Regions from separate parts of the Isoptericola jiangsuensis genome, predicted to be linked through region 1. Evidence: riboswitches for the same ligand, from Rfam matches in the RefSeq annotation. Region 1 holds a riboswitch; each other region holds the start of a gene.
The links. A riboswitch is a leader RNA that binds a small molecule or an ion and turns the genes downstream of it on or off. The one in region 1 is predicted to bind S-adenosylmethionine.
Positions count from the first base shown of each region.

Region 2: linked by a shared signal. The riboswitch ahead of ATJ88_RS17595 (hypothetical protein) and the one ahead of ATJ88_RS14840 (hypothetical protein) in region 1 are both predicted to bind S-adenosylmethionine.
Region 3: linked by a shared signal. The riboswitch ahead of ATJ88_RS02255 (aminotransferase class V-fold PLP-dependent enzyme) and the one ahead of ATJ88_RS14840 (hypothetical protein) in region 1 are both predicted to bind S-adenosylmethionine.
Region 4: linked by a shared signal. The riboswitch ahead of ATJ88_RS00090 (methylenetetrahydrofolate reductase) and the one ahead of ATJ88_RS14840 (hypothetical protein) in region 1 are both predicted to bind S-adenosylmethionine.

Region 1 is NZ_PDJJ01000001.1:3,300,580-3,305,254, forward strand. Features, by position in the region: gene ATJ88_RS14835 (MBL fold metallo-hydrolase) at 1-294, opposite strand, end outside; gene ATJ88_RS14840 (hypothetical protein) at 562-1,281, opposite strand; SAM riboswitch class IV at 1,291-1,406, opposite strand; gene ATJ88_RS14845 (hypothetical protein) at 1,464-1,655, opposite strand; tRNA gene ATJ88_RS14850 (tRNA-Ala) at 1,802-1,874, opposite strand; gene ATJ88_RS14855 (hypothetical protein) at 1,991-3,034, opposite strand; gene ATJ88_RS14860 (GNAT family N-acetyltransferase) at 3,115-3,750, opposite strand; gene ATJ88_RS14865 (5-formyltetrahydrofolate cyclo-ligase) at 3,806-4,462, shown strand; gene ATJ88_RS14870 (penicillin acylase family protein) at 4,518-4,675, opposite strand, start outside.
Region 2 is NZ_PDJJ01000001.1:3,951,349-3,956,023, forward strand. Features, by position in the region: gene ATJ88_RS17590 (nuclease-related domain-containing DEAD/DEAH box helicase) at 1-1,593, opposite strand, end outside; gene ATJ88_RS17595 (hypothetical protein) at 1,656-2,270, opposite strand; SAM riboswitch class IV at 2,331-2,448, opposite strand; gene ATJ88_RS17600 (helix-hairpin-helix domain-containing protein) at 2,555-3,043, opposite strand; gene ATJ88_RS17605 (M20 family metallopeptidase) at 3,080-4,435, opposite strand.
Region 3 is NZ_PDJJ01000001.1:482,998-487,672, forward strand. Features, by position in the region: gene recC (exodeoxyribonuclease V subunit gamma) at 1-376, opposite strand, end outside; gene ATJ88_RS02245 (O-succinylhomoserine sulfhydrylase) at 517-1,788, opposite strand; gene ATJ88_RS02250 (rhodanese-like domain-containing protein) at 1,785-2,231, opposite strand; SAM riboswitch class IV at 2,498-2,613, shown strand; gene ATJ88_RS02255 (aminotransferase class V-fold PLP-dependent enzyme) at 2,644-4,071, shown strand; gene ATJ88_RS18260 (redoxin family protein) at 4,097-4,579, opposite strand; gene ATJ88_RS02265 (MarR family winged helix-turn-helix transcriptional regulator) at 4,656-4,675, shown strand, end outside.
Region 4 is NZ_PDJJ01000001.1:18,935-23,609, reverse strand. Features, by position in the region: gene metE (5-methyltetrahydropteroyltriglutamate--homocysteine S-methyltransferase) at 1-704, opposite strand, end outside; gene ATJ88_RS00090 (methylenetetrahydrofolate reductase) at 797-1,777, opposite strand; SAM riboswitch class I at 1,783-1,890, opposite strand; gene ATJ88_RS00085 (helix-turn-helix transcriptional regulator) at 2,025-4,637, shown strand.

The DNA.
Region 1 (4,675 bases):
GCCGTGGTGCAGCCGCTCGGCCTCGAAGCCGTACTGCCAGTCGACGCCGCCCTCGCCGGAGACGTAGGTCTCGGCGCCGGTGACGGCGGCGAGCTCGCGCGTGCCGGAGAGGTAGTCGGCGTGGATGTGGGTCTCGGTGACGGCCACGATCCGCATCCCGTGGCGCCGGGCGAGGTCGAGGTACTCGGCGACGTCGCGACGGGCGTCGACGACCACCGCCTCGCCCTTCGCCTGGCAGCCGATGAAGTAGCTCGCCTGTGCGAGGTCCTCGTCGTAGATGCGTTCGAGCAGCATGCGTCCTCCTTGATCGGGGTGTCCGTTCCCCCACCAGTATGGGGTATACCCCCGGGGGTATTCAATCGAGGGGCGTCACCGCTGGTCGGAGCGCCGAGGTGCCCCTCACCTGCCCGTGCCGTCCGGGACCGTGGCGGGGTGCACGGCTGACGCCGAGTCACCCACCGGGCCCCGCCGCGATCGACACCCGGTCGTCGACCCGTCATCGCGCCGGGCGCGGGGGCCCGCCCGGGACCTGGGCCACGTGCTACCCGCCCGGGCGGACGGTCAGCGGACGGGCCGCTCGGCCGCGACGACCTGCCGCACCGCGTCCAGGACGGCCCGGGGCGCGGCGACGGCCTCGCGCGCGACCCGCTCCAGGTCGCGACGGGCGCGGCGGCGCCGGGCGTCCCGCTCGGCGAGACGCAGAGTGCGGGCCAGCGGCACGACGTCGGCGAGGACGTCGGCCCGTGCGGCGTACCCGGCCGGGTCGAGGGCGGCGGTCCAGCGGGCGAACCGGGTGACGCGCGCCTCGGGCTCCGCAACGAGCAGGTCGTGACGGCGCAGGTCGTCGACGCGGACGAGCTCGCGGGGTGGCAGGCCGGGCCGGCGCTCGACGAGCCGGGTCAGGTCGAGCGCACGGGCCTGCACGAACACGCGCTCCAGCAGCGAGCGCCGGTACGCGTGCGCACGCCGGATCGGCTCCCAGTCGGGGTCGGCGAGGTCGTGCAGGCCGCCGAACCGGCCCTTGCCGTCGGGGAACCGGCCGGCGGCGGTGCCGTCGGGCAGCCCGGCACGCTCCGCCACCGCCACGTCGACGGCGCGGCACGCGTCGCACAGGGTCTGGGACTGCCGGTAGATGCCGAGCGGCCAGGTCCCCACCAGGCACGCGGTGCACAGGACCGCACCGGTGGTGGTGTCGATCCCGCGTCGACGCAGCTCCGCGGTGCGCGGGCCCGGGCGGGTGGCCTCGACGAGACCGCCGAGGTCGAGGGTGTGATGGTTCATCGAACTCTCCCTTCGCGCTTCCCGTCACGGTCGTGACGGGCCGGTCTTCCTCCTGGGGCACCGTGCGCGGGGGGCGCGGTTGCCGGACCAGCACGCGGAGGGCGTGTCGCTGGTCGCTCGTGACCTGGGGAGAAATCTAGCGCACGGGGCCGACAGCGGCTCGTGCGGGCAGGCGCCCGGGCTCAGGCGGCGTCGGCGTCGTCCTCGCGCTCCCGGGCCGGACGTCCCACGGCGGGGGCCTGTGCGGTCGGGTCCCGGTGCGCGAGCCCGTCGGCCTCGTCGAGGCGCGAGTAGTGCGGGTCGGGGTCCGTCCCGACGATCTTGCCGATGACGGTCCCGCGCAGTCGGCGGAGAGCTTCAGTGAACCTGAACATCGTGGAAGATGATGCCAGGGGCATCCGTTCCTGGCACGTCGAAACGCTTCGGTCGTCAGGATCCGGCACTCCGGGCGCACGGCGCCCGCCACCCGTCCGACCACAGCGAAAGGGCCGCCGACCTGAGTCAGCGGCCCTTTCCGGGGTGGAGCTAGGGGGATTCGAACCCCCGACCTTCTCATTGCGAACGAGACGCGCTACCAACTGCGCCATAGCCCCGTGGAGCGGTTGCAAGATTAGCACCCTCGCCGGGCCTGGGACCAAATCGGCTCCGGGGCGCCGGGCGTGACGTGCGTCGCACCGGCCCCGAGGGGCCGGCGCGACGACCGGCGAGGTCAGCCCGCGGCGCGGCGGCGGGCGAGGATCTGCTCGAGCGGAAGCCCGAGCGTCTCGGTGCGCGGCCGCGGCTCGTCCCCGGCCAGGGGCTCGGCCGGGGTCTCGGGCGCCACGGACGCACGCTGCTCCCCGGCGGCAGGCCGGGGTGCGGGCGCCGACGACGTCGCGAGCTCCGGCGGGAGCGGGACGGTGGGTCGCGGCGCGAGCGGCTTGGTCACGTAGGTGGGCAGCGGCACGGGCACGGGGTCCCAGGGCTCGCCGCCGACGGGCCGGGTGACGCCGACGGTGCCGAGCGGGATCGGGGCCGGCTCGGGCTCCGACTCGGGGGCCACCGGCTCGTCGGTGGCGACGGCCGGCGTGGTCCGCGCGCGGGGCGCGCCGGTGGGCACCGTGGCCGCGGGCTGCACGCGCGGGATCATCTGTGTGCTGGTGTCCGAGGGGTGCACGGCCAGCCCGGTGATGCGCGCCCGGTTGCGGGGCGCGTACGGCCCGCCGTGGGCGAGGGTCCGCTCCTGCGTGGCGCGCTGCCGCTGGGCCCGTCGGTCGGCGCGCCACCGGGCGTCGGACCGCCGGGCGGCGACGACGGCGACCCGGCCGAGCACGAGGACGACGGCGAGCAGCACCGACGGCACGGTCGCGACGGGCCAGGGCACGTACCCGAGGCCGACGACGGTCCACGCCGCGGCGGTGAGCAGCGCGAGGAGCACGGTCAGGGTGAGGCGGCGGCGGGCCCGGGCGGCACGACGCTCCAGCACCTGGAGGCGGGCCGTGCGGTCACCGGACCGGGGGTGCGGCCCCCCGGAGCCGGCGGTCACCCGCGGTGTCGCGCCGGTGGGGGGCGTGCCCGACGTGCGTCTCGCCGTCATGCCGCGCCTCCCGTTCGTCCCGTCCGCCATCGCGAGCACCCGCAGCCCGCCGGAGAACCGGTCGTCCAGGCCGGCGTCGGCGAGGACCTGCCGGCGGCGCAGCTGCTGCGGCACCCAGAAGCCGAGCCACAGCACGACCAGCGCGAGGGCTGCGAGTCCTGCCGGCGACGTCTCCACACGACGAAGGTAGGCGAGCGTCGCCCGTCACGGAGGTACCGCACGGCGGCGTGTCCGCGACCTGGGCCGTGCGGAACCGCTCAGAGCTCGTCGCGGGCCTGCTGCCAGCGGGCGAGGAGCCCGCCGGGGACCTCCTCGGCGGTCAGCGCGAACGTGCGGTGGTCGCGCCAGTCGCCCTGGATGTGGAGGTAGCGCTCGCGCACGCCCTCGTCGCGGAAGCCGAGCTTCTCGACGACGCGCAGGCTGGCGGCGTTCTCGGGCCGGATGTTGATCTCGACGCGGTGCAGGCCGACGATGGCGAAGCAGTAGTCGGTGGCCATCGCGACGGCGGTGGGCGTGATGCCGCGTCCCGCGAACTGCCGCCCCACCCAGTAGCCGATGCTGCCGGACCGCAGGGAGCCGAGCTGGACGTTCGCCACGGTGAGCTGGCCGACGAGCTCGCCGTCGAGCTCCACGACGAACGGCAGCGCCGCCCCTGCACGGGCCTGCGCGGACAGCAGGCGGACGTACTCGCCGAACGTCGCGGACTCCGGGGTCTCGCCGGGCGAGGTCGCCTCCCAGCGTTCCAGCCAGGACGTGTTCGCGGCCCGCAGCCGCATCCAGGCCCCGCCGTCACGACGACGCAGGGGACGCAGCACGACCGCGCCCGACGGCGTGTCCTCACGCAGGGTCGCCGGCCACGGCCTGGTCACCGCCCACCTCTTCGCGTCGTTCATGAGCCCCCGTCCGCCCCGCCCCGGGGCCACGCCAGGACCCTGCCACAATGAGGGCATGCACGGCGACCCGAGGCACCCGACCGCCACCCAGCCGTACCCGATCGTGAGCGGGATGGAGACGCAGGACGCCAAGGACGAGCTCCGACGCGCCATCCGGCACCAGCGCGAGACCCGCTCGCAGCGGCTGCGCGAGGAGGCCGCGCACGCGTTCGCGGAGGTGCTGGCGACCGTCCCCGCCGTCGCGGAGGCGGCGGTCGTGGCGACGTACGCGTCGCGTCCCGCGGAGCCGGGCACCGGCCCCCTGCTGGACCGGCTGGCCGGTCGCGGGGCGCGGGTGCTGCTGCCTGTCCTCGGCGCGGGCCTCGCCCGCGACTGGGCCGAGTACGCCGGCCCGGAGGACCTGTGCGAGCGCGCCCCCGGCCGTCCGCCGGAGCCGGGCGGCCCCACCCTCGGGGCGGACGCCGTCGCGCAGGCCGACGTCGTCGTGGTCCCCGCCCTCGCGGTCGACACGACCGGGGCGCGGCTCGGGCAGGGCGGCGGCTGGTACGACCGCACCCTCAAGCAGGCCCGGCCGGGCGCGACCGTCGTCGCGATGGTGTACCCGGAGGAGTACTACGACGCCGCCGACCGCCCCCTGCCCGTCGCGGGCCACGACGTGGCCGTGCACGCCGTCGCCACGCCGGACGGCTGGTGGCCGCTGCCCGTCGTCTGAGGACGGACGACCGACCGACGTCGGGCCCGGGTCGCCACGACCCGGGCCCCACGTGTCACGGCGTGAGCGTCGTCGTGTCCTCGGCGGCGGCCGCCACGGCGTCCCGGCCGAACGGCCACGCGAAGCTCTCCCCCGCCGCCCAGACGGGCAGCTGGTCGTCGTAGTGCGACGACGCCGGGTGGCCCGACGACCCGGTGACGTTCACCCAGGTCG
Region 2 (4,675 bases), 650 kb from region 1:
CCGGTCCCCCACGACGACCAGCAGCGTCCGCGCCCGCGACAGCCCCGTGTACAGCATCTCGCGCACCCGGGCGGCGTCCCGCACCCCGTTGACGGCGAGGACGACGACCTGCCGCTCCAGGCCCTTGAAGCCGAGGACGTGCCCGTAGAACACGTCGGTCCCGGCGAAGAAGTCGTCCCAGTACGCGTCGTGCCCGGACGTCCCGACGACGTTCACCTGCTCCGGGTGACGCCGCCCCGTCGCGAGGAGCGCCACCTGGCCGGGCTCCCACCCTTCGTCGAGGAGCGCCTCGACGGCGTCGTCGGCCGCCTCCACGGCCCGCTCGGCGGGCACGTCCACGATCCGCACGGGCGCGCCGTCGAGGCCCCGCGGCTTGACGACGTCGGGCGACAGCGCCCCGAAGACCTGGGCGATCTGCTTCGTGGAGCGCAGGTTCTCGTCGAGGGTCACCGGCACGAGGTCGATGGGCGCCTGCCCGTCGCGCGGGAAGACGCGCTGCGCGTCGTCGAGGAACACGTGCAGCCCGCCGTGCTCGGGGTCGCGCAGGCAGCGCAGCAGGGACGGCCACCACAGGTCGCCGAAGTCCTGCGCCTCGTCGACGACGACGGTGTCGAACAGGTCGGCGTGGTCGCGTTCCCCGGCGAGCCGGCCGAGCTCGAGGGGCAGGTCCCGCTCCCAGTAGTCGGGGTCGTCGTCCCGACCGCCGGTGGCGCCCCAGGCGCGCGGCAGGTCGTGGAACAGCCCGACCCAGGCCGGTCGCTCCCGGGCGGGCCAGGTCGCGGTGATGCGCTCGAAGTACCGCCCCAGGCCGCGCGAGCAGCACAGCAGCGCCACCCGCTCCCCGGCCCGGGTGCGACGTCGGGCCTGCTCCAGCGCGAGGTACGTCTTGCCGGACCCGGCACCGCCCACGACCCGCAGCCTCGGCGCCTTGCCCAGCAGGTCGAGGACGCGGGACTGGTCGCGGGTCATCTGCTCGAGCCGGGTCTCGTGCTCGAACGCGCGGGCCAGGTGCTCGGACTGGCCGGGGAGACCACCGACCAGCGACCCGGCGAGCTCGTCCGCCCCGGCGTCGTCGAGGCAGTGATGACCCTGCCCGTGCCGCTCGATCGCACGCTTGACCCGGGCGGCCACCTCACCGGGCGTCTCCAGGTCGCCGCGGTCGACGAGCATGTCGCGCGGCAGGTCGAGGGTCGACCACGTGGACGGCACGTACCGGTGCGGGAACGCGACCAGGTGCGCGGTGCGGGCCGTCGCCGCCAGGTCCCCGCGCTCGCGCAGGAGCGCCTGGAGGGCGTGGCGCGCGCCCTGCACCTGCACGACCGGGTCGATGCGGTGCCGCGCGTCCCCGCTGCCCTGGCACCAGGCGCCGTCGACGCGGTCGACGTACCCGCCCTTGACCTCGATCGCCGCGACCCCGACACCGGGCCACGCCACCAGCACGTCGATCTCGTACTCCTGGCAGCCCTCCTGCAGGTGGACACCGTGGAACACGGCCGCCCCGTCGGGCAGCGCGGCCACCAGGGCCTCCCACACCGCCCGCTCGGCCCCGCCGTCGTCGGGGAAGCGGGGGTCGGGAGGAAAGGTGCGCACCATGCCCATGTCGTACCGGATCCGCGTGCCCGCGTCACGCGTCCGCCGGGGAACGGCCGCCGCCGTCACCGGATTTCACCCGGGTCGCGGGCGAGGTCGCTCGACGGGTGCACGGCCCGCACCCACGCCAGGTGCCGACGCCGGTGCTCGGCCGCGTCCCACGGACGACGCCGCCAGTCGTCGAACCAGGCGAAGCGGACCGTCCGCTCGCGCACCACGGTGACGAACCCGTCCCGCGTGGGCACCGCGCCCCAGTAGGGCGCGTGGTCGTCGAGGACGAACACCGGCAGACCGGCCGCCACCGCGGCCGTCCACAGGTCCCCGAGGGCGAGCGTCGCGTGGGCGGTCGTGCGACGCGTCAGCCCCTCCCCCTGGACGGTCGTGACCAGCGGGTCGAGGCCGCGGGCGACGGCCACCTCCCGGTCGAGGCGCAGGCAGTCCTCGCAGACGTGCCGCTGCGCGTCCTTGAAACTGCGCAGGGGCACGGTGGTGCGCAGGCACACCTGGCACAGCCGCACGGACCGCACCTCCGCCCGGCAGACACGTCGGGACCGTGGCCGCTGCACCCCCGTGTGGACCGGACAGACGAGCTCGCCCAGCGAGCTGAGGGCGGTGCGGCACGGGTCGTCGGCGTCGACCTCGTGGACGGTGCCGTGCGGGGTGCGGAACGTGAAGGACATGCCGGGCTCCCGGTCCAGGGCCGTCCCGCACGACGCACCGCGGCGCACCGGGCGAGGTCGACCTCGCTCTTCCCTGCGCCGGGCGGCGCGGGGCCGGTCTTCCTCCTGGGGCACCGTGCGCGAGGGGCGCGGTTGCCGGACCGGCACGCGGAGGGCGTGTTGCCGGTCGCTCGTGACCTGGGCAGATGTCTACCCGACGGATGCCGGGCAGGGCAACTCGGCCACGTGGGCGCGCACCTGCGGTGTCCGTCACCGCCGCCGGGTCACCGCTGCGCGCCTGAGGTTCAGCCGATCGCCTCGCGCAGCAGGCGCACGGCCCGCGGTCCGACGCCGTGCAGCGCCAGCAGGTCGCCGTCGGATCGTGCCGCGACCGCCGCGAGCGTCGTGATCCCGGCGCCCACGAGCGCCCGGGTCGCCGGCCGCCCGATGTCAGCCGGCAGGTCGCCGACCGACCCCGGTGCGGCCGAGTCCGCCGCGACCACCGTCTCGACGAGCTCGGGCGGTGCGCACGCCAGCCAGGCGCGCCGCACCCAGTGGTCGAGCTGCTGCCCGTCGAGGTCGTCGAGGTCCACGGCCACGCCGCCGGGCGACTCCTCGGCGCCGTCGATCTCCCGGAGCAGCGTCTCGGCGTCCGCGGCGTCGAGCGCGAGCTGGACCCCGAGGCCCGGCACGTCCGAGACGAACACGACGTCGTGCACCCGGAAGGCGCCCTCGGACTCGACGACGTCGGGCAGCGCGAGGGCGGCCTGGCGGAGCTGCTTCTCGGCGGTCATGCGTCCACGCTCGCACGGACGCGGCCGGCGCGCCGGTCAGTCGAAGTAGGAGGGCACGTCGATCGCTCCGCCGGCGGCGGCGAACTCGTCGTGGACGGCGGCGCGGAGCCCGTCGTCGCACAGGTAGTCGAGCGCGGTGAGCGCGAGCCCGGCGGCGCCGTCGACGGCGGCGGCGACCGCGCGGGCGGACCCGGCGGCGGCGGCGAAGCCGGTGGTGTGCAGTGCGACGGCCGGGTCGGCGACCTGGATGAGCGGGTGGATGCCCGGCACACGGAAGCTGATGTTGCCGAAGTCGGTGGAGGCCGCCAGGGTCTCGGACACCACGCCGGCAGGCAGCACGTCGCGGCCGCGCCGCTGCTGCGCGGCCACCCAGCGGGCGGTGAGCGCGGCGTTGGTGCGCACCGGGAGCGACGGGTGAGCGCCGTCGTCCCAGCCGATCTGCACGTCGGTGCCGGTCATGAGCGCGGCCCCGCGGGCGACGTCGTCGAGGCGTCGCGACAGGTCCCGCAGCGTGTCCGGGTACTTCGAGCGGGCGTACAGCCGCACGCCGGCCCGCTCGGTGATGACGCTGGGGCGGGTGCCGCCGTCGGTGATGATGGCGTGCACCCGGTCGGACGGCGGCAGCTGCTGGCGCAGCAGCCCGACGCCGGTGTACGCGAGGTTCGCCGCGTCGAGCGCGTTGCGGCCCATGAAGGGCTGCGCGGAGGCGTGCGCGCTGCGACCGGTGAACGTCCACGTGAGCAGCCGGCGGCCGAGCCACACCTGGTCGGCGACGTCCGCGCCGTACGGGTGCACCATGATCGCGGCGTCGACGTCGTCGAACGCCCCGGCGCGGGCGAGGACCTCCTTGCCGGTGTGACCCTCCTCGGCGGGGGTGCCGAGCAGCACGACCCGGCCGGCGGGGGCGTCCGTGGCCTGCAGGACGTCCTGGAGCGCGAGGAACGCGCCGACGCCCGCCGCCGCGATGACGTTGTGGCCGCACGCGTGGCCGATCTCCGGCAGGGCGTCGTACTCGGCGCAGATCGCGATCGTCGGGCCGCCGCCCGGCCCGAGCGTCGCGCGGAACGCCGTCGCGACCCCACCGGTCCCCGTCTCGGCCGCGATGCCGTGCCGGGCGAGCAGGGCGACCAGCGTGCGCGCGCTGTCGTGCTCCTCGAACGCCGTCTCCGGGTGGGCGTGCAGCGTGCGGACGACGGCGGCGAGCTCCGGTTCCAGCGCGGACGCTGCGGCGTCGACCACCCCGGCGAGCACGGCGGGAGCCCCGCCGGGCGTCGCGTCGTCGGGCGACCGGGGGCCGGGCTCGACGACGGCGGCCCGGCGGCGCAGCTCGGCCTCGGCGGCGAGGTGGTCGAGATAGGCGGTGCTGGGCGGGCGGGCTCCATCCACAGGCATCACGCCATCGTAAGGAAGCTCACGGGGCGCGACCGATGCACCGGGGTGCAGCAGTGGACCCGTCCAGATCGTGCTCGACCGTCGTTCGGACGATCTCGGCATCGACGGTGACGTGGCCGTGGACGATCCGGGGGGGCCGGCGGCGGCCGAGCGCCCGGCGCTCGCGCGCTGCGGCGACCGGAGACCCGGCGACCGGAGGGCCGATCGGTGGAGGCGCGCACGTTTGCCGGTCCGGCAAGC
Region 3 (4,675 bases), 2.8 Mb from region 1:
CGTCCGGCCCACCGACGTAGCGGGCGAGCGGGGCCGCCCACGGCTCCTCCAGGGCGGCGTCCACCACCTGGAGCACCGGCCAGACGAGGCGCTCGCGGCGCCACGGGTCGTCGTCGGGCTCGACGCCCGTCACCGCCGCCACGGCAGAGGCGACCAGGCGCGACGGCGAGCCGAAGTCGACGTTCGCGCACACCCCCGCGCCGGTGCCGCCGTCGCCCAGGTGGTGCGACAGCCGCTGCGCCAGCCACCGCTCCACGCCGCGCGTCGGTACCGCCACGACGTCGGGCGTGAACGGGTCGTCCGGCGGCGCGGCCAGGACCTCCGCGAGGGGCGCGACCAGCGCGTCGGCGCGCTCGGAGCGGTGGATGTGCAGCACGGGGACAGGCTAGGGGCAGTCCCCGACAGCCCGCCCGACGGTGCACTCCCGCGGCGCACCGCTGTGGACGGCGGCCCGCTGTGGACGGCCCCCGACCGGCCGGTCATCGCGTCGACCATGCCCCCGCGTCGACGGAGGCGTCAGGCGTGCAGGGCCTGCGTGACGTCCTCGATGAGGTCCAGCGGGTCCTCCAGGCCGATCGACAGCCGCACCGTGGTCTCGGTGATGCCGACGGCGGCGCGGCCCTCGGCGCCCAGCTTGCGGTGCGTGGTCGTCGCCGGGTGCGTGACGAGGGACTTCGCGTCACCGAGGTTGTTGGAGATGTCGACGACGCGCAGCGCGTCGAGGAACGCGAAGGTGTGCTTCTTCGCGGCCTCGGGGGAGGTGCCCTCGGGGACGTCGAGGTCGAACGTCACGACGGTGCCGCCGCCGGACTGCTGCGCCAGGGCGAGCTCGTGCTGGGGGTGCGAGGGCAGGAACGGGTAGCGCACCCCGGTCACGCCGTCGAGCCCGTCGAGGGCCTGGGCGACCTGGAGCGCGGAGGCGTTCTGGGCGCGCACCCGGACGTCGAGGGTCTCGAGGCCCTTGAGCAGCACCCACGCGTTGAACGGGGACAGCGACGGCCCGGTGTGCCGCAGGAACGTCTCGACGGGACCGCCGACGAACTCGGCCGAGCCGAGGATCGCGCCGCCGAGCACGCGGCCCTGGCCGTCGATGTGCTTGGTCGCGGAGTACACGACGACGTCCGCGCCGAACTCGAGGGGGCGCTGGAGGATCGGGGTGGCGAACACGTTGTCCACCACGACGACGGCGCCCGCCGCGTGCGCGAGGTCGCACACGAGCCGCATGTCGACGAGGTCCTGCATGGGGTTGGACGGCGTCTCGAAGAACACGACGTCCGCGGGGGTGGACAGCGCCTCCTCCCACTGGGAGGCGACGTGCCCGTCGACGAGGTCGACCTGCACGCCCCACTTGGCGAGGATCTCGGAGTAGATGACGTTCGTGGAGCCGAACAGCGCGCGGGCGGACACGATGCGGGAGCCCTGCGAGACGAGGGCCGCGAGCGTGGTGAACACCGCGGACATGCCGGACGCGGTGGCGTAGCAGGCCTCGGCGCCCTCGACGAGGCGCAGCCGCTCCTCGAACGTGCGCACCGTGGGGTTGCCGTACCGCGAGTAGACGAACCGCGAGTGGTCGCCGGAGAACGCGGCCTCGGCGTCGGCGGCCGAGTCGTACACGTAGCCCTGCGTGAGGAACAGGCCCTCGGAGGTCTCGTTGAAGTCGGAGCGGCGGTGCCCGCCGCGGACGGCGAGCGTCGCGGGTCGCGCGCTCCCGGGCAGGGGGCCGCGGCCGGACCCGCCCAGCAGCTCGGGGTTCGCGCCCGGCCCGGTGGGGATCTCGACGCGGCTCATCGGGCGTACTCCGCACACGGCAGGCCGGCGACCTTCCAGCCCTCGCGGTCACGGATGCCGTTCAGGCCCGGCGCGCCCTCGAAGCCCTCCAGGACGTTGTACGACGGTGCGATCCCGGCGGACGTCGCGAGGCGGGCGGCGCCGATGGAGCGCTGCCCGGAGCGGCACAGGAACACCACGGGGCCGTCGCCGGTGACGCCGGCGGCCTGGAGCTCGGTGAGGAACCCGGGGTTGGGGCGGCCGTCGGAGGTCACCCACTGGGTGAAGACGACCTGCTTGTCGAGCCCGGCGACGTCCGGCACGCCGACGAGGCGCCACTCGCCCTCGGTGCGGACGTCGACGAGCACGGCGTCGGGGGTGGTGGCGAGCAGGTCCCACGCCTGCTGCGGGGTGATGTCTCCGGCGTAGCCCTCGGCGGGGCGTGCCTGCACGGTCGCGGTCATCGCGCACTCCTCCATCGGTCGTGGCGGTAGCACCCAGCTCGTCCCGGACGCCGACGACGGCGCTGCCCGGTCCCGCGGGGTTGCTGCGGCGTCGTCGTGCCACGTCACTCGGCCGCTCGGGATGGTCAGGGCGATCGTACGACAGGAGGTCCGCTCTGCGGGACGGGCATCTCGCAGAGTGGTCGTTCGGGCGTTCATCGCCCGCATCGTGAGATGCCCGTCCCGACACTTGACGACGTCCGGACGGCACCCCAGCATGGATGCCAGGTCATGAGCGCCAGCGCGAAGCCCCGGCTCGCTGGCCGGCAACCCTCCCCTCGCGGCGGGGTGCCCCGGGTGACGACCAGGCACGACGCCGACCGGCGTCGGGCAAGCGCGGGGAGGCCCCCTCCCCGGACCAGGAGGGACAGTCATGACCACGCTCACCGAGGCCCCCACGTGTCCGCAGGTCGACACCGTCGCCGACCTCGCCCCCGTCCTGCCCGTCGCCGGGCAGGACACCCTCGCCCCCCTCGTCGACGGCCGCCGCGTCCCGTACGCGAACCTCGACGTCGCCGCCTCCGCCCCGGCCCTGCAGTCCGTCGCCGACCGCGTCGCCGCGACGCTCCCGCTGTACGCCTCCGTGCACCGCGGCGCCGGGTACCTCTCGCAGGTCTCCACCGCCCTGTACGAGCAGGCCCGCCGCACCATCGGCGAGTTCGTCGGCGCACGCGAGGACGACGTCACCGTCGTCGTGCGCAACACCACCGACGCCCTCAACCTGCTGGCCGGCTGCGTCCCCGCGACCGCCGACGGCGCGCCCGGCCGCGTGCTCGTCCTCGACGTCGAGCACCACGCGAACTTCCTGCCCTGGCAGCGGGAGGCCGACACGACCGTCGTCACCGGCAAGGACACCGCCGCCGCGACGGTCCAGGCGCTGCGCGACGAGCTCGCCGACGGTGCTGCCGCGGGTCGCGGCTACGCCCTGCTCGCCGTCACCGGCGCGTCGAACGTGACCGGGGAGGCCCCCGACGTCGCCGCGCTGGTGGCCGCCGCCCACGACCACGGCGCCCGGCTCCTGCTCGACGGCGCCCAGCTCGTGCCGCACCGCCGCTTCTCCCTGGCGGACACCGGCGTCGACTACGTCGCGTTCTCCGGCCACAAGACCTACGCCCCGTTCGGCGGCGGCGCCCTCGTCGGCCGCCGCGACTGGCTCGACACCGGCACCCCGTACCTCGCCGGCGGCGGCGCCGTCCGGCGGGTCCGCACCGACTCCACCGAGTGGCACGACGCCCCGGCCCGGCACGAGGCCGGGTCGCCCAACGTCCTCGGCGCCGTGTCGCTGGCCGCCGCCTGCCAGGCGCTCGCCGAGGTCGACCCCGCCGAGCTGCGCGAGCACGAGGACACCCTGCGCCGCCGCCTCGTCGCCGGCCTGTCCGCGATCGACGGCGTGGACGTCGTCCACCTGTGGCCCGACGCCGCCGACACCGTGGGCGTCGTGACGTTCACCGTGGCGGGCTGCGACGCGGGCCTCGTCGCCGCCTACCTGTCCGCCGAGCACGGCATCGGCGTGCGCGACGGCCGGTTCTGCGCCCACCCGCTGCTCGCCCGCCTCGGCCTCGACGGCGGCGCCGTGCGTGCGTCCGTCGGCGTCGGCACCGCCGGCGAGGAGGTCGAGCGGCTGGTCGCGGCCGTCGCCGCCCTCGTCGCGGACGGGCCGCGCGCGCGGTACGACGTCGTCGACGGGCTGTGGGTCGTGGTCGACGACCCGCGCCCCGTCCCCGAGGGCTCCGGGCTGGAGGGCCTGCTCGCCACCGCCGCCCTGGGCGCGGAGGACGCCGTCGGCTGCCTGCCCGACTGACCCGCCGGCCCGTCGTGGCGTGCGCTCAGGCCGTGTCGCGCAACGCGGCGAGCGCGCCGCGGACCTCGGCGGCGTCGAAGCTCGCGGGCGGGAGCGCGGCCGTGCGGGCCGCGAGCACCGTCCCGGCGCCGTCGAGCACGAACGTGCCGCTGTGCTGGAGCAGGGCGACCTTGTCGAGCCCGGCCGCGCCGTGACCGTCGCCCGTGGCCCAGACCTCGGCGACGGGGGAGCGGCGTGCGGCCCGCTGGGCGGCGGTGGCCGCCTCGGCGGCGTCGCCCGGCGCGAGCAGGAGGAACGCGGCGCCGCCCAGCTCCCCGGCGTCGTGCATCCGCTGCACGTGCGCGGCGTGCGCGAGGCAGACGGGACAGGTGGCGGACCGCATGAGGTGGACGACGGCGGGGCGGCCGTCGAGCACGTCGGACAGGGTGCGGTGCGCGCCGTCGGGGGCGACGAGCTCGAGCGCCGGGAAGGTGCTGCCGGGCGCGGGAGTCTGCGGGTCGGTGATCATGGCACGTCCTCGAGGTCGTAGGCTGGGACCATGATCGTCAACCGCATTGCGTATTCTGTCAAGGGGGTTGCGTAGTTTGACCGAGGACGCCATCGC
Region 4 (4,675 bases), 3.3 Mb from region 1:
TCGAGCTGGACCCACGGCGCACCGGCGGCGGCGAGCGCGCGCAGCAGGTCGGCGTACGCGGCGACGACGTCGTCGAGGCGGTCGAGGGGCCGGAAGCCCTCGGGTGCGTCGTCGGCGGCCTTCGACAGCGCGAGGAACGTCACCGGCCCGACGACGACCGGGCGGGTCACGACGCCCGCCTCCTTCGCCTCGACGAACGCCGCGACGAACCGGTCGTCGACGAACGAGATCGGGGTGTCCGGGCCGATCTCCGGCACGAGGTAGTGGTAGTTCGTGTCGAACCACTTGGTCATCTCGAGCGCGGCGCCCGACACGCCTCGGTCACCGGCGCCGCGCGCCACGGTGGAGTACCCCGCGACGTCGAGCCGGCCGGACTCGTCGAGGAGGCCGGTGAAACGGGCGGGGACGGCGCCGAGCGTCGCGACGACGTCGAGGACCTGGTCGTAGAACGAGAACGACCCGGGCACGGAGCCGTCGGTCGCGTCGAGGCCGAGCTCGACGAGACGGCGGACCGTGGCGAGACGCAGGTCGGCGGCGGCGGACTCCAGCTCGGCGGCGGTGGTGCGGCCGGCCCAGAACGCCTCCACGGCGCGCTTGAGCTCGCGGCGGCGCCCGATGCGGGGGTAGCCGAGGACGGTGCCGCCGGGGAAGGCCGGGCCCGTGGTCGGGGTGACGGGGGTGGTCGGGTGGTCGGTGCTGGACATGAGCTCTCCTCAGTGATGGGTGACGTCGCCGAGGTACGCCGCGGCACCCGTCGTCGTGGAGGACGACGGGGGAGCCGCGGGCGGTCAGCGGGTCAGACTGCGGGGATGCTCGGTACCCACGGCCTTCTGGCCAGGTCGACGCCGTCGGACGGCGTACCGCCGAGGTGAACACCCTCGAGCAGGTCCAGAGCGGGACGGTACTGGTTGAACGTGTACACGTGCAGGCCGGGGGCGCCGGCGTCGAGCACGCGCTGGGCGAGCTCGCTGCCGTACGCCGTGCCGTAGGCGTGCTGCGCCTCCGGGTCCGGCAGGGCGTCGAGCGCGTCCAGCAGGTGCTGGGGCGCGCGGACGCCGGTGAGCTCCTCGACGCGACGGAGCCGGCGTGGGTCCGTCGTGGGCAGCAGCCCGGCGAGGATCGGGATCGTCACGCCGGCCGCGCGGGCCTCCGTGACGAAGTCGGTGTACGAGGCGGCCTCGTAGAACAGCTGGGTGATGGCGAACGACGCCCCGGCCTGCTGCTTCTCCAGGAGGCGCTGCACCTCCTGGGCGCGGGTCGTGCCGGCCTGGACGTTCCCGTCGACGAACGTCGCGACGGCGATCGTCAGCGGGCGGGCGGCGCCGCGCAGCGCGGTGGACGGGTCGGACGCGCAGCGGCGCGCCTCGACCTCGCGGAGCAGGGCGATGAGCTCGACGGACGAGTGCACGCCGTCCGCGGGCGGGCGCCAGTCCGGCTGGTCCTTCGGGGGATCGCCGCGCAGCGCGAGGACGGTGCGCACGCCGGCCTCGAGGAACGAGTCGATGACGTCGGACACGTCCTCGCGGGACGCGCCGACGCAGGTCAGGTGCGCCACCGGCAGCACGGAGGTGCCGGCGAGCAGGGTGGAGACGACCTCGCGCGCGGTGTCGCGGTCACCGCCGCCGGCGCCGTACGTGACCGACACGAAGTCGGGACGGGCGTCGACGAGGCGGCGCGCCGTCTCCCAGAACCGGGGCGCGGCGTCGGGCCGCCGCGGCGGCATGAGCTCGAAGCTCACCGTCGGGCGGTGCGGGTGCGGTTGTGCCTCTGCGACCATGCGTCACTCCATCGGGCCTGGTGTTGAGCACCTTCGTCCTCGGGAGGCTTCCGTCGGAGAACGGGTTGCTGCGGCGTCGTCGAGCCAGGACTCTCGGCCGCTCTGGATGGCTTGCCGACGACTCTAGAGCCCGTTCGACCCTCGGACAACACCGGCCACATCGTGAGACATCTCCGTCTGTTCTCGTCGCCCCACCACGACGACCGCTCACCAGGCACGTCGCGTCCGTCCTTCCTAGCATGACCCCATGGCGCTGCCCCGGCTGCACGAGCGCGTGACCGCCGACCTCCTCGACGGCGTGCGCTCCGGCACGAGCGCCGTCGTCACCGGCCTGCCCGGCGCCGGCCGCACCGCCGTCCTGCAACGCCTCGGCGAGCTCCTCGGCGACGACGGCCACCGCGTCCTCGCCGTCCGCGGCGCCCGCGCGCTGCGCGACCACTCGCTGGAGGCCCTCGCCGTCAGCGACCTCGGCGCCGACCGACCCACCCGCGGCGCCTCCCTCCTGGCGACCTACGTCACCGCCGTCGAACGGCTGGCCCAGGGCGGACGCCTCGTCCTGCTCGTCGACGACGTCGACGACCTCGACGAGGAGTCCGTCGGCGCGCTCGTCGCCGCCTGGGGCCGGGTCCCGTTCCCCCTCGTCGCCACGTCCCGCCCCACCCTGCTGGCCGCCGACGGGCGCGGCCTCGTCGCGTCCGTCACCCCCGTCGACCGCGTCGAGCTGCCGCCCCTGTCGTACGAGGACTCCGCCCGCCTCGCCGAGAGCGTCCTCGGCGGACCGCTCGCCGCGGAGACCGCCGGCCGCATCCACGCCAAGTCCGGGGGACTGCCCGGGTTCGTCGACGCCGTCGTCCGGACCGCCCGCCGCGCCGGGCACCTCGTCCGCGTCGACGGCGTCTGGCGGGCCCGCGGCGAGCTCTGGGCGCCCGCGCTGTCGGCGACCGTGGAACGCCTCACCGTCAGCCTCGACGCCGACGCGCTCCACGCCGTCCAGGTGCTCGCCCTCGCCGGTCCCGTCACCACCACCGTCGCCCGCCGCCTCGTCCCGTGGCCGGTCCTGGAAGCCCTCGACGGCCACGGCCTGCTCCGGACGCTGCGCCAGGCCGAGCACGACTACGTGACCCTCTACCCGCCGCTCGTCGCCGAGCAGTTCCAGAACGCCGGCCGCAGCACGCTCCGGCTGCGCGTCACCCAGGAGATCAGCCTCGCGCTCTCCGGCGAGGAACCCGAGGGCCTCAGCGGCCCCGTCGTCGAGCCGCGGCAGGTCCGAGCCGCCCTCGAGGTGTCCACCAGCGACGGCGGCCGCGAGGCCGCAGGCGTCCGCGCCCGCCTCATCGCCGAGCACGTCCTGCGGCAGCGCACCGTCCGCCGGGCCGAGTGGGAGCACCGCCCCACCGCCGACACCGCCGTGCCCTACCTCGAGACCCTGCTCGTCCAGGGCGCCAAGGGCGCCGCCGAGGTCGTCGCCGCCACCGAGGAGTCCGGCGACCCCGTCACCGTCGCCGTGCTGCGCGCCATGGAGGCCGTGCGGTGCGTCGTCGAGGACGACGACGGCGCCGCCGCCCACCACGCCCTCACCGCACCCCTGCCGACCACCCTCGCCCAGGAACCCGGCCTCGCCGGCCTCCTCGCGGCGCTCGACGACCGCCTCACCCTCGTCGTCGAAGGTGCCGGCGAGCGTCCCGCCCGCGCCCACCCGGACGCCCCCCGGCCCGCCGACGCCGAACCCAGCAGCGTCACCGCGCTCCGCGACGAGGTCGAGGGCGTGGTCCACGCCGAACGGCTCGTGGCCCAGGGGCACGCCGCCGACGCCCTCGCCGTCCTGGCCGCCACCCCCGCCACCGGGGCGTGGGACCGGCCCCGTCACGCCGCGCTCGGCCTCGCCAAGGTCCTCGCCGGACGCCCCCGGGAGGCGCTCGCGGAGGCCGACCGTCGCCTCGACGAGGCCCTGGACGACCTCGACCTCGACGGCGTGTGGCTGCACGGGTACACCCGCTCCCTCGCCCTCGCGACCCTCGGCCGGTTCTCCGAGCTGCGCGACCACGTCGGCGCCGTCATGTCCGTCGGCGTCATCCCCCTGCGCCAGTTCCACCACGCCGTCGGCAACCTCGCCCTCGGGGCGTACGCCGCCCTCCAGCAGGGCGCCGTCGACAGCGCCCTGCTGCTCGCCCGCCAGGCGCAGGACGTCACCACCGTGCCCGGCCCCTGGCCGCTCATGTCCGTCGGCTGGATCGAGCCCGTCGTCGCGGCGCGCGCCGCCGGGGACCCCGCGGCGGAGGCCGAGGCCTACTGGGCGGAGGCCGACCTGCTGGCCGCACGCGGCTACGCCGCCGCCGCCGGGGTGGCGGGGATCCTCGCCCTCGGCGCCGCCCCCGACGACGGGCGCGCCGACCGGCTCGCGCGCTGCCTCCCCGCCGGTCAGGGCGACGGGATCGACGACATGATCGCGCTCGCGCGGGCGGGCGGCGCGACCGGTCCGGAACCCGCGCTCGCGCTCTACCGCGACGCCCGCACCCGCGGCGCCGTGCTCGTCGCCGGGCGGGCGCTCGCCCTCGCCGTCCGCATCCTCCGGTCCGCCGGCGACGTCGCCCCGGCCGACCGGCTCGTCGACGAGGCGACCGACGTGCTGCCCGCCGAGATGATCGCCTCGCTCGTCCCGGCCGTGGACCTCGCCCGGCTCACCGTGCGCGAGCTCGAGGTGGTCCGGCTCGTCGAGGCAGGACTGTCCAACCAGCAGGCCGCGCACCGCCTCGGCATCACCGTGTCCACGGTCGAGAACCACCTCAACCGCGTCTACCGCAAGCTCGCCGTCGACGGCCGCCCCGCCCTCGTCGCGCTGCTGCGCGACCGCTCCGCCTGACCGGACCGGCCGCGGCCCGACCGGTCCGGACGCACGAC